Regions from separate parts of the Shewanella sp. HL-SH4 genome, predicted to be linked through region 1. Evidence: predicted binding sites of a transcription regulator. Region 1 holds the regulator's gene; each other region holds the start of a gene.
What was found. Region 1 encodes LexA, which represses DNA repair genes until DNA is damaged. Its sites were predicted from a motif close to TACTGTATNNNNATACAGTA; they were not measured.
Positions count from the first base shown of each region.

Region 2: a site for LexA is predicted at 1,633-1,652, ahead of ACRWQL_RS00705 (S24 family peptidase). Genes of this name have one in related genera too.
Region 3: a site for LexA is predicted at 1,738-1,757, ahead of recN (DNA repair protein RecN). Genes of this name have one in related genera too.
Region 4: a site for LexA is predicted at 1,984-2,003, ahead of dinB (DNA polymerase IV). Genes of this name have one in related genera too.

Region 1 is NZ_CP195037.1:1,887,709-1,890,745, forward strand. Features, by position in the region: gene plsB (glycerol-3-phosphate 1-O-acyltransferase PlsB) at 1-1,542, opposite strand, end outside; gene lexA (transcriptional repressor LexA) at 1,793-2,410, shown strand; gene ACRWQL_RS09210 (cell division inhibitor SulA) at 2,407-2,925, shown strand.
Region 2 is NZ_CP195036.1:150,306-153,342, reverse strand. Features, by position in the region: gene ACRWQL_RS00720 (hypothetical protein) at 1-267, shown strand, start outside; gene ACRWQL_RS00715 (hypothetical protein) at 337-798, shown strand; gene ACRWQL_RS00710 (thermonuclease family protein) at 810-1,208, shown strand; gene ACRWQL_RS00705 (S24 family peptidase) at 1,291-1,623, opposite strand; gene ACRWQL_RS00700 (GNAT family N-acetyltransferase) at 2,025-2,423, opposite strand; partial or broken gene ACRWQL_RS00695 (DMT family transporter) at 2,575-3,037, opposite strand, start outside.
Region 3 is NZ_CP195037.1:951,427-954,463, reverse strand. Features, by position in the region: gene recN (DNA repair protein RecN) at 49-1,707, opposite strand; gene ACRWQL_RS05135 (AEC family transporter) at 1,836-2,804, opposite strand; gene ACRWQL_RS05130 (YjaG family protein) at 3,011-3,037, opposite strand, start outside.
Region 4 is NZ_CP195037.1:1,095,687-1,098,723, reverse strand. Features, by position in the region: gene bfr (bacterioferritin) at 1-142, shown strand, start outside; gene ACRWQL_RS05785 (Fis family transcriptional regulator) at 319-630, shown strand; gene ACRWQL_RS05780 (GFA family protein) at 762-1,166, shown strand; gene ACRWQL_RS05775 (FMN-binding negative transcriptional regulator) at 1,223-1,849, opposite strand; gene dinB (DNA polymerase IV) at 2,040-3,037, shown strand, end outside.

The sequences.
Region 1 (3,037 bases):
TTGATTGGCTAGAAGATTAACTGCTGGCGTAACCCATGATGGTTTCTGGTCAGGATCTTTGGCAATTTCTTCACGCCAATCAGGAGATTGCTGTTTCAAAAAGTTTTGTAAATTGATTGGCTCGCCAAAGTTTACGTAACCCTGGCCAAAATTACCCAGCTTTCGAATAGCGCCAAATACCTGCCAAAGCGATTCCTTCTCTTTTTTCTTACCACTTAATTCTTTATGGTAAGTAGCCACTTCCATCACGTGGTCATAACCGAGATAAACAGGCACTAACGTCACCGGCCGCTCAATACCACGCAGTACACTGTTAATTGTCATGGCTAACATACCGGTTTTAGGCGCAAGCAATCTACCAGTGCGTGAACGACCACCTTCGGTAAAGTATTCAACGGCGTAGCCCTTAGCAAACAGTTGATCTAAATACTCACGAAAAATAGCGGTATACAGTTTGTTGCCATTAAAACTACGGCGAATGAAAAATGCACCACCACGACGGAACATTGGGCCTGCAGGCCAGAAGTTTAAGTTGATACCGGCTGCAATGTGCGGCGGCACCATACCTTGGTAATACAAAATATAAGACAGCAGTAAATAGTCCATGTGGCTGCGATGACAAGGCACATATACAATTTCATGACCGTCATGATGCAGTTGGCGCACTTGCTCAGCGCCTTTGATGTTAATACCACTGTATAGCTTATTCCATAACCAGGTTAGAAAACGCTCAGCAATACGTACTAAACTATCTGAATAGTCGGCCGCGATTTCGTCCAGATACTCAATCGCAGTTTCACGTGCTTTTTCTTTGGAAATCTTCTTGTTTGCCGCTTCTTCTTCAATGGCCTTATTGATCGATTCAGACTTTAATAACGAAGCAAACAGAGCTTGACGGTTAGGCAGTTGTGGTCCAGTCATAACTTTACGTTGACGGCGAAAATGTACTCGAGCCACCCGAATTAATTTATGGGCAATGGCTTCATCAGTACCATGTTCATCGGCTAAGTAGCGTAATGACATTGCGTTAGAGAACTGCACAAAACTATGGCGACCTAGAAATAGAATCATTAACCATTTACGTAACCAGGTTGGATTCTCACGTTCAAGCACAGCAGCTTTCATCGTGTCATCTTCTTTGCCTGGAGTACGGCCCCAATAAAGACTTACTGGCACAAGTTGGATATCTAGTTCAGGCTGCTGACGGTGGAGCGCTAATAAACTGGTAAAACAGTTTAAAAACTTCTCACCACCCTCACGCTTACCAATAATAGGCTTTCGCCCCTCTAAACAAACAACTCGTGGCACTTTCATACCATCAAGTTGTAATGGCGCATAAGGACTTGGTAAGCCTAAGCCTTGGGTCATTTCGCTTAATGCTGCAGTGTCACTGATCGACTCTGTCTTCATGACATAAACAATGGGCTTGTCTGGATCGAAGTTTAGATCTGCAAATGGGTCATGTGGCACAACTATCGTTTGCACCATCAGCTTTTGCACCCTACGCAGCAGTCTAAGCATGATTGAATCTGGTTTTGACATAATAATATTCGCAATAAAGCCCTTTTAATATGGGCGCATAGGATACCAGAAACTGGTTACCTTTCACTATAGGCTGTACACATCAAACAATGCTTTTAAATTCAAGAACAAATAAATTGAAGCATGCAATTGATACATATAATAAAAAAGCCGTTAAAAATAATAAAATTAAAAAATAATTGGTGAATACTTGCGCAAACACAAACACTGTATATAATGACAGTTACTGTATAGAAAGACAGGAAATAACATGAGACCCTTAACACCACGCCAAGCTGAAATTTTAGAGCTTATTAAAAACAATATCTCTGAAACTGGTATGCCACCTACTCGTGCAGAAATAGCTACGCGCCTAGGTTTCAAAAGCGCAAATGCCGCTGAAGAGCATTTAAAAGCCTTGGCTAAAAAAGGGTTTATTGAAATCATGCCCGGCACATCCCGTGGAATACGATTAACCCAAGAAGATGAACCTGAAGAAACAGGTTTACCTTTAATTGGACAAGTCGCTGCAGGTGAACCTATTTTAGCGCAAGAGCATGTAGAACAATACTATCAAGTTGATCCTAATATGTTTAAACCTGCCGCAAACTTTTTGTTAAGGGTTCGCGGTGACAGCATGAAAAACATCGGCATTTTAGAGGGTGATTTACTCGCCGTTCATAAAATACAGCAAGCCAGAAATGGCCAGGTCGTTGTTGCTCGTGTTGAAGATGATGTGACAGTGAAACGTTTTGAGAAAAAAGGCAATGTCGTATATTTGCACGCTGAAAATGAAGCGTATGCACCTATCGAAGTCGATTTAAGTTACCAAAGCCTCACTATTGAAGGGCTTGCAGTTGGTGTAATTCGTATTGGAGAATGGTTATGAACAAACTAATGGGTACATCCCCTCGTCATCCTGGTTTATGGGTAGATTTGCCAACTGCAGATATTAATTTAGCGCAGCCTATCACCACACTCCAAACCGAAACCAATGGTAAAGTGGAACTCAGTCAATATGCTAGCCAGTTGGCACAACTAAGCCTGCAAGGTCGTTGGATTGTGCTAATTAACCCCGCCAATATTAATTATAAACAGATGTTAGCTAGTGCCGGGGTAAGAATGGACCGCGTATTGTTAGTACATGCGAAGGATGAAATTGAAACACTTTGGGCAATGGAAAAAGCATTAACCAGTGGTACATCAAGTGCCGTTATTTCATGGACTCAACCTTTAGATGCACGCGACAGTCGCCGATTAGAGTTAGTGGCAAAAAGTGCCCGAGCACTAGGTGTCGTTATTGAAGATGTAAGCACTCACTTAGGCACTAATTTGGCAACTAAAGCGATTATTTCATATCAAAATAATGCTGTTAAAACAATTAATTTCACTTCATTTCATTAGTACTAAACGCCGTGTTTACTGAGCCCTGTCTATGTACAGGGCTTTTTTATGCAAACTTTCAGTTAATTAGCTATAAAAGTGATCTTGATCAATGTTTAATCTACAAGTAATG
Region 2 (3,037 bases), on a different replicon from region 1:
GAAGACGGCCAAAGCAAAAAAATTAATAACATGGATATTGTACCCGTCATTGATATGCCAGGAGCTTGCCAAGGATTCGGTGATTTTCAGTTTGATTTTAAAGTCGTTATGAACACCAATGATCTAGTGGAATATATGTATGCAAAAACATCAGATGGAACTGAGCTGTTGAAAAGCTCAAGCGGTGAATACTATTTCAGATTTTCCCCTCAATTTAAACAGCATTATGACAGTATCGTTAGTGCGAATATGCCCTCTGAAGTTTAGTAATTAAGGCGGTAGCGTGTTTTCAGAGTTAGGCGATGATAGTGGCTTACTCACAAGGAGATGATTCAAATGACATTACTTTACGATAACCAAATAAGTGCCGGGGACTTAAGTTCACACAATGTTTTGTGCTCTTTCCCAGAATTCGATGGCGAGCGTTATACACGTTTGCCAATTAATTCATTGTTGCGACTGAAAAATAAAGGCATCAGCATTCAGCAGCGGTTGGCTGAAATCGAGCTTGCAAGGCGCGAATTTGTTGGGGCTGATCTACCCTACGAAATCGACATTTCTCACCATGCAATAGATAGGTTGAGTACTCGCTACATGCACAAATACCTTAACGACAACGATGGCCAAGGCATTGTTTGTTGGCTGAAGGAAAAAGTGTTCACGTGTTTAAATGAAAATGGTGCAAACAAATCGCTAAATGCCTTGGATAGCAGCAGCGTGAGTTATGAAGGGATGCAATTTATGTTTAAGAGTCACGCTAAGTTAAGTGGAAGACTGGTATTGGTTACGGTTAATTAAAGAGGTTCGCTATGTCAAAGAATTTACTTTGTTTTATCTTTCTACTATTGAGCGCTTCTGTTTGCTCTGAAACCCTTGATATAAAGCGAGTCCACAGTGTCTACGATGGCGACACGTTTAGAGGCTATACCAGTGAATCTAAACAAGAGCCAATTCGCTTAAAAGGTGTTGATACGCCTGAAATCAAAGGTGCATGTGAAGCTGAAGTCAAAGCTGCTTATAGAGCAAGGGATTATCTAAAACGGCGACTAACCGAAGCAAATTCAATTCAACTTTTAAATCCTGGACGCGATAAATATAATCGAGTGCTAGCTGTTGTGTTAGTTGATGGGCGAGATATTGCTGAAGATATAGTTGCTGGTGGCTATGGCCGCAAGTGGATAGGCAAACGTCTGACGTGGTGTGATTAACGGTTTTCGATCACTTTTCAACGTGAAATGTTAGGGCTTTCTCTGTGGCAACGGATAGAGCTCGATACTACTCCAATGATCATTAATGCTTTTCCTCCATATGGCTACCTTGATTACATTGCAACGTCGATAGGCATTGCATTTTAGCATCCAGAATACCGCATACCCATTCGCCATCCTCTTCTGCAACGATGATATCTTTATCTCGCGGTGTCAGGGCCCTGTTGATTATCAACAAATCGCCTTTGTATATGCCAACACAATTTAGGTAATCAGTGTCAACTTGGCCAATAAGCGTAGCGCTAGGGCTGTCTATTAACAAATCATCTAAACTTAGAGCATTTTGTAGGTATTCTTGAGCGGGACTTTCGAAACCGTTGACCCCACATGATATTTTTTGATTGAATATTTGCATTAAATTCTTGGCTGTATGTTTGTACAGTATGTTGAGGCGAGTGCAGTTGGACGTCAAAATGTTCAGCTAGTATTAATCTAATTTTAACTATCAAGTTTTTATGTTGAATGTAATATAGCTTAATGTTTTCAGCTCTTTTGGTGAATAAGCGGGTTAAGGGCTAGCACACTTCTGCCCCAAAGTGTGTTTGAAATGGATATATTTCACGGTTTAACCGATTGCATTTACCCTCAAAAATATAATATCACCTTCATAGAATAGCCTGAGTCGTTATCTCTCTGCTTCACCGATAAATACAGCAAAGACATCAATGGGCTTAATACACTCGGCATTGTTGTTTACCGAGTCTTTATCGTTTGACCAATATTGCTATCATACATCTGTCATCTTATAACTAGACATTAGAGCAGTGATAGCACCATATCAACTCTGTGCATATTAGGTCCCCAGCCATCTTTAATTTCAGTCGTCTTTTTTGCACCAAATTTTTCAAAAAATGCAGCCGAAAGATGACTGGCAGCGATGTCGATGTGGGTAACATTATTATCAACTGCGATTTTTTTTGCATAAGATACCATTTGAGAACCAAGACCTTTCCCATGCACTGATGGACAAGTCATGATCCATGTAATATTTGCTCTGTTATTTTTTTCGTCGATATTCAAGCCAAAAACGGCCACGATTTCACTTTCAATTTGTCCAACTTTATAAGTTTTTCCCTGCTTTTCGAGGAACTCAACATAATCCTGTCTTTCATTATTTGCGAAAAATTCGGGACAATTTTTATCAAATAATGCAATGCACTCTTAAAAACATAAATCACAGTAATCTTTAAACACTAATTTAGTATCAGTCATAATTATCTTCACTTATTGTTAACATTACACATCAATCTGATGTGTTTTTAAGGCCTGTTTTGACGTTTAATTTGAAATAATTTGATTACTTTATTCAAACCTCCTTCTTATACTTAACAGATTCAAGTGTCGCTAACCAAACTAAAGGTAAGATGATTAACGCTGAACCTATCACAAAACTCAAATCAGGAACTTCATCAAACCACATGATGCCCACTATTACGGCACCTAATAAGCCAGTATATTCAGCGCTAGAAATTTTATGTGCTTCAACTGTTCGGTATACCAAGACGCATATACCTGCATAAATCAAAATGAATAAATTTGAGCTTGCCGCTGTGAATAGCGGGTACCAATCCAAAGGTTGGTGTTCCCAAATTGCTAAACTAAAGGCAAAAGGTATTCCCATTAGATTGGTCAAGAATAAAGTCTGAGCGACAGTGTGGTGCTGAGGAAGTTTACGAACCAAGAGATTATTTGTAGCCATTGTTACCGCGACTATAAGTGCAGATACAGCCGCCAAACTAATTTGTGTCGGTTGTACAACGACGAGAATA
Region 3 (3,037 bases), 940 kb from region 1:
TCATTATAGTGAATTTAGGGAAAGCCCATATTAGTGGTATTTAACTCTTTATTGCAACAGTTCTCTGGCATTCGCTAGGGTGTTTTCAGTGATAATATCGCCACCTAATAAACGGGCTAATTCGTTTATGCGCTGCTCTTTATCTAAATTTTGCATTGTCGTTTCAGTTTGCCCACCTTTGTTGAACTTGTTGACAAACATATGTTGATGACCATTACCAGCCACTTGCGGTAAATGGGTAACACAAAAGACTTGTGTTGAATCCCCTAAACTTCTTAACATTCGGCCAACCACTGCTGCAGTAGGTCCTGAAATACCCACATCTACCTCGTCAAATATTAATGTTGGGGTAGAGACTTTTTTAGCGGTAATAACTTGTATACCTAAGCCTATGCGCGATAGCTCGCCCCCAGAGGCCACTTTAGCAATCGGTTGTAATGGCTGTCCTGGATTGGTGCTAACTAAAAACTCCACTTGGTCACAACCCAAACTGTTACTCATTTCAGGGTTAAAGTTTACCGCAATATTAAATTGGCCTTTTGGCATGTTTAATTCATGGATTGAACGAGTGACTAATTTATCTAACTCTTTAGCATAGCGAGCCCGGCTTTGACTGAGCTTTTGGGCATGGGTTAAATAGGCCTCACGGCTGAAAGCTAACGCCTGTTTAATCTCATCTAATTTAGTTTCATCATCAGACAACCCAACCAGCTCAGCTTTTAGCTGTGCATGATGAGCTGATAAGTCTTCAGCACTCACATGATGCTTGCGTGAAAGTTGCATTGCAGTGGTTAAACGCTTCTCTAAATAGGTAAAGTGTTCAGGGTCTAATTCTAAACGGCTAAGATAGTCTTCAATTTCAACTGTGCTTTCTTGTATCTGAATTAATGCTTCATTAAGCATACTGGCTACAGGGGCTAACTTTTCATCCACGCTTTGTAAATTATCTGCTAAATGGATCACTTTATTTAGCAGTGATTCTATGTTGAATTCTTCACCTTCGGTCAGTAGATCTAAACTGGCCTGACAGGTTTCAATCAGTTCAGTACCATTAGCAAGGCGTTTATGTTCTTGTTCTATTTCAACAAATTCACCGTCAGCTAAATTAAATTCATCTAGTTCTTCAACTTGATATTGGAGTAACTGTTTGCGGGATATACGCTCATGTTGCGCATGTTCGAGCATTTTAAGCTCATTTTCGATCTGCTTATTACGTTGATAGCTGGCATGTACAGTGTCAATTAACAGCTTATGGTTGGCGTAGCTGTCTAGTAGGGTAAGTTGATGCTCACTTTTTAGCATTGCGTGGTGAGCATGCTGACCATGAATACCAATGAGTAATTGGCCTATGCTTTTAAGTTGGGCAATAGGTACTGGGTTGCCATTGATATAAGCTCGTGAGCGACCATCACTGTTAATGGTGCGGCGTAAAATGCAGTCATCTTCATTATCTAGGTCATTATCTTCTAACCAGCGCTTAGCTTGCGGCACATCATGCAATGTGAAGCGGGCACTGACTTCGGTTTTATTAGCTCCAGGTCTCACCGTATTGGCATCACTGCGGTTACCTAAACATAAACCAAGCGCATCAATAGCAATAGATTTACCTGCACCTGTCTCACCCGTTATGGTGGTCATACCGGCTTTAAAATCTAATTCTAAAAAACGTACAATAGCAAAATTGTTGATGCTGAGTTGGCAAAGCATAATGAATTCCTATCAATGAAACTATCAAACCACTGTATTGATAAACAGTATATACTGATTTTTTATACAGTAAAGTAGTAGCCAGAAAATTATCTTTGGTTATTTGTTAGACTATCTGAGTGTGTTAATTAACCATAAGATTTTAATAGAGTTTCTATTATAGGTAAGCTAACAAAGGTCATTAATGTGCCATATAGAATACCTTGTGCGCTGCTATTAGCATTTATTTGGTATCGTTCGGCCAATAAATAGACGCTTGCTGCCGTTGGCAAGGCGGCTAACAGGACTCCCATAGTCAGTAGTTCATGTTCTACGCTAAAGAGTTTCAGTAATCCAAAGGCAATAAAAGGTTGAATTATTAATTTGAGTAAGTTGATTAAACTTATTTCTGCAATCAGGCTAAGGCTGAATAGCTTTGACAAAGATTGATGCTGAAACGCTTTAGCAAGTACCATTCCTATGGCAAATAGTGCGCAAGGGCTAGAGGTACTACCTATTTGGTGCAGCACCAATGATAGGCTTTCGGGTAAGGTGATATGCAATGCCGATAAGCTTATACCTATCATGCTGCCTAGCACTATCGGATTTTTATATAATGCATTAGCCATAATGACGATAGCATGATCTGCGGACTGTTTGTCGCGGCTGGCAAGTTCGATAGAGACTAGTGCAAAGGCAAACATAAATACCGACAGCAGGCTGGCGATGGCTGCCGCGACTAATGCGATTTTGTTACCAGGAAATAACAGGCTTAGTAATGGAATACCAATGAATGCTGTATTGCCAAAGGTGGCATTTAATGCGCGCATAGCTGCAATAGCTTGCTGCTTAGGTTTGCGCCATAAGGATACGACTATCACGAGTGCGTAGGTGATGATCATCGCCAGGCTAAATCCACCTATAAATCCCCACTGAATAATATCTTCAATGCGCGTTTCAGCGAGCACAATCAATAAAATTGCTGGAAAGGCAATGTAGTAAACAAATTGATTGAGGATTAGATTGGTATCTGCTGGTAGAAATCTTAATTTTTGAACAATACCGCCGAGTAACATAATAATAAACACAGCGATCAGCGGGGTAAGAATACTGGACATCCCTCGCAATTCCTTAACAAAATAATAGTAAGTCTACTTTACTTTGTTTTAATAAGAGGATGCAATTAGGCTAAAGTTAAACACGTGTTTATTTATTCAGTTTTAGGTTTAATGTTACTGAAGAGCTTAAATTTACTGAAGATAGTGCGATAAAAGCCTGAATAATATCAGGCTTTTGAATATTTTTTAGTGATAGTAGGTTAGTACTACAGACTAATGCCAATATTAGATGC
Region 4 (3,037 bases), 790 kb from region 1:
AGAGAAAGGCGATTATCAAACCCGTGAGATTTTAGAAGTCTTATTGGATGATACTGAATCTGATCACATGTATTGGTTAGAAAAACAATTACGCTTAATTGAGCGTGTTGGTTTACAGAATTACCTGCAAACTAAGATGTAATTAATCGACTAAGAATGCGTTAATTAACATTGTTAATTGAGGCGTTTGTTGATTTTAAAGCCCAGTCCCGAAAGGGGTTGGGCTTTTTTATGTTAAATCGTAGCAGTGAACTTTGCTACACTGGCTAACTTATTCCACCTTCCAGCTGTTATTTGAATTTTGGGTCACTGTGATATATGCGTAAAACCGATAAAAAAATAGACAATCAAATTCGACAAGTGTTAACCCAGGTGTGTGAAATCGCCCTAAATGAATATAGCGGTTTCGAATGGTTGACCCATATTGTTAATTACAGCGACTTTCCTAAAAGCTTACAGGTTATATGTGTCTTCGATACGCCTTATAACCTCAACCGTTTTATGGCATCACCTGAAAATGATGCTCTCAGTAAACTTATCCAAAAAAAGCTGTTAAGCATTAAGGTGACCATTGATATTCGCCAAGTGTCATATGACAGTGAAGATAACCATAATAAAAAACTGCATTAGTAATGAGTCTTCACAAACGTTAGATTAGGTTAAATATACCATTAAGCATGCTATTTGGCGTGGCTACCGGCTTTAGTGGCGACAGCTTTTAGTTTTACGAGCAATTTTTATAGCACAAGGTGATGGCGATTATGTATCAGGGAAAGTGTTTGTGTGGTGAGGTTAGCATAATCATAAAGGGCGAAATAAGTGATATTATTCATTGTCACTGCTCTTTATGTCGAAAAAACAGTGGTACTGCATTCGCCACAAATGGCTTTATTAATGCGGCTGATTTTGAGATTGTATCGGGCAAAAATAGCTTAAGTATATTTTCATTCAAGCCCGGTAGAAATCGACATTTCTGTAGTTATTGTGGTTCACCTGTGTACAGTTCAAACGAGCAAGACCCACAGCGTTATAGAATTAGACTCGGTATACTTGATACGGACATCATTGAAAGACCTATTTCGCACAACTTTGTTTCATCCAAAGCAAACTGGGAAGATTTAGATGCTCAGTTACCCAGATACGATGCCTTTGAGCCTGGTCGTTAAGTTAAGTATCTAAATCATACGGTTTAGGTTAAAGCCCCTAGGAAAAGTGCTTACTGTTAACCTAGCGCAATATTGTTATCGACCATGTACTTCAACAGCTGTTGCTCATCTATGCCGGTAGACTTTGACAAGCCTGCAACCACTCCGAGTTGATCGAGCGAGCTTCTATGCTGGCCAAGCTTTTGTTTACCTTGTAGTTCAGTAATCACAATTTTAAACCCGACAATCCCTTTAGCTAACTTATCTTGAAATTGTTTAGGGATAAAACCTTCACTGTTTTCTGCGGTGGGCGTTAATAAGCTGGGCTCATATTTTTGTATTGTGGTTTCTAATATCGCCATTGTGGTTTTATCGTCGGTGAGCTCAACAGCGCCTTTAGCGTGTACCACGCTGTAATTCCAGGTGGGTACAGCAGGGGAGGCATGATACCAAGTCGGTGAAATATAGGCATGAGGGCCATTAAAAATACACAATACTGAACTGTCTATAATATCCTGCCAATGTGGATTGCTACGTGCTAAATGGCCATAAAGTACCCCATGCTCACCCTCGTCTGCTTTTAATATCAGCGGAATATGCGAGGCTTCTAAGTTTGGTGATATGACAGACGCAAAACCATGTTGTGCAATAAACTGATGTACGGCACTTAAGCTGTCCATTTGCCATTTTTCGGGTACATGCATGTGTTAACTTATCCTTGTAAATAACCTATAACCAATTGATTTATCATAATAGATACTTAGTCGGAACACACAACTTATTTCCTATTCCATTTCATCTAAATGCTGTGCTTTATTTATCTGGCGGATACATTGAATACTGTTTTTACATACAGTATTATAGGTTACCTTTTTAATCTTAATGGCATCAGCAATGCGCAAAATTATTCATATCGACATGGACTGTTATTTTGCCGCTGTTGAGATGCGTGATTTTCCTGAATTACGCGATAAAGCCATTGCTGTAGGTGGACGTAGTGATCGCCGTGGTGTTATCAGTACCTGTAACTACGCGGCACGTAAGTTCGGTGTGCGCTCAGCTATGTCGAGCTATCAAGCGTTAAAGCTGTGCCCTCATTTAGTCTTGGTGCCTGGGCGGATGCAGGTGTATAAAGATGTTTCACAACAAATAAGACAGATATTTAACCGCTACAGTGATGTGATTGAACCACTGTCATTAGATGAGGCTTTCCTCGATGTCAGTGATTGTCAGCAATACCACGGCAGCGCGACCTTAATTGCCCAGGCCATTCGCCGAGATATCGAGTTAGAAACCGGATTAACAGCATCAGCGGGTGTTGCGCCAATTAAGTTTTTAGCCAAAATTGCCTCAGATTTAAATAAACCCAATGGTCAATATGTGATTACCCCCGATGAAATTCCTGAATTTGTGCGCACGCTACCGTTAAAGAAAATTCCGGGAGTGGGCAAAGTCACAGCGCAAAAATTGTCGGTATTAGGGTTAGAAACCTGTGCCGATGTGCAGCGGTATCCTAAGGCAAAGTTACTGGAAATTTTTGGCAAGTTTGGCGCAGTGTTAACTGAACGATCAAATGGCATCGATCCAAGGCCTATCAGCAATAACCGAGTGCGTAAATCTGTGGGCGTTGAAACGACATTAGCCCAGGATATTTTTACTTTAGCCCAATGCCATCAAGTATTACCGCAACTTATTCAAGAGCTTGATAGTCGGGTGAGCCGCAGCGCAAAAGATCGATTAATCAACAAGCAAGTGGTGAAAATCAAATTCAATGATTTTAAACAAACCACCATCGAGCAACGCAGCGATGAAATATCGGTAAAGCTGTTTTATGAATTGTTACAACAAGCACTGACCAGAAGTAATGAACGTGGTATTAGGTTAGTTGGGGT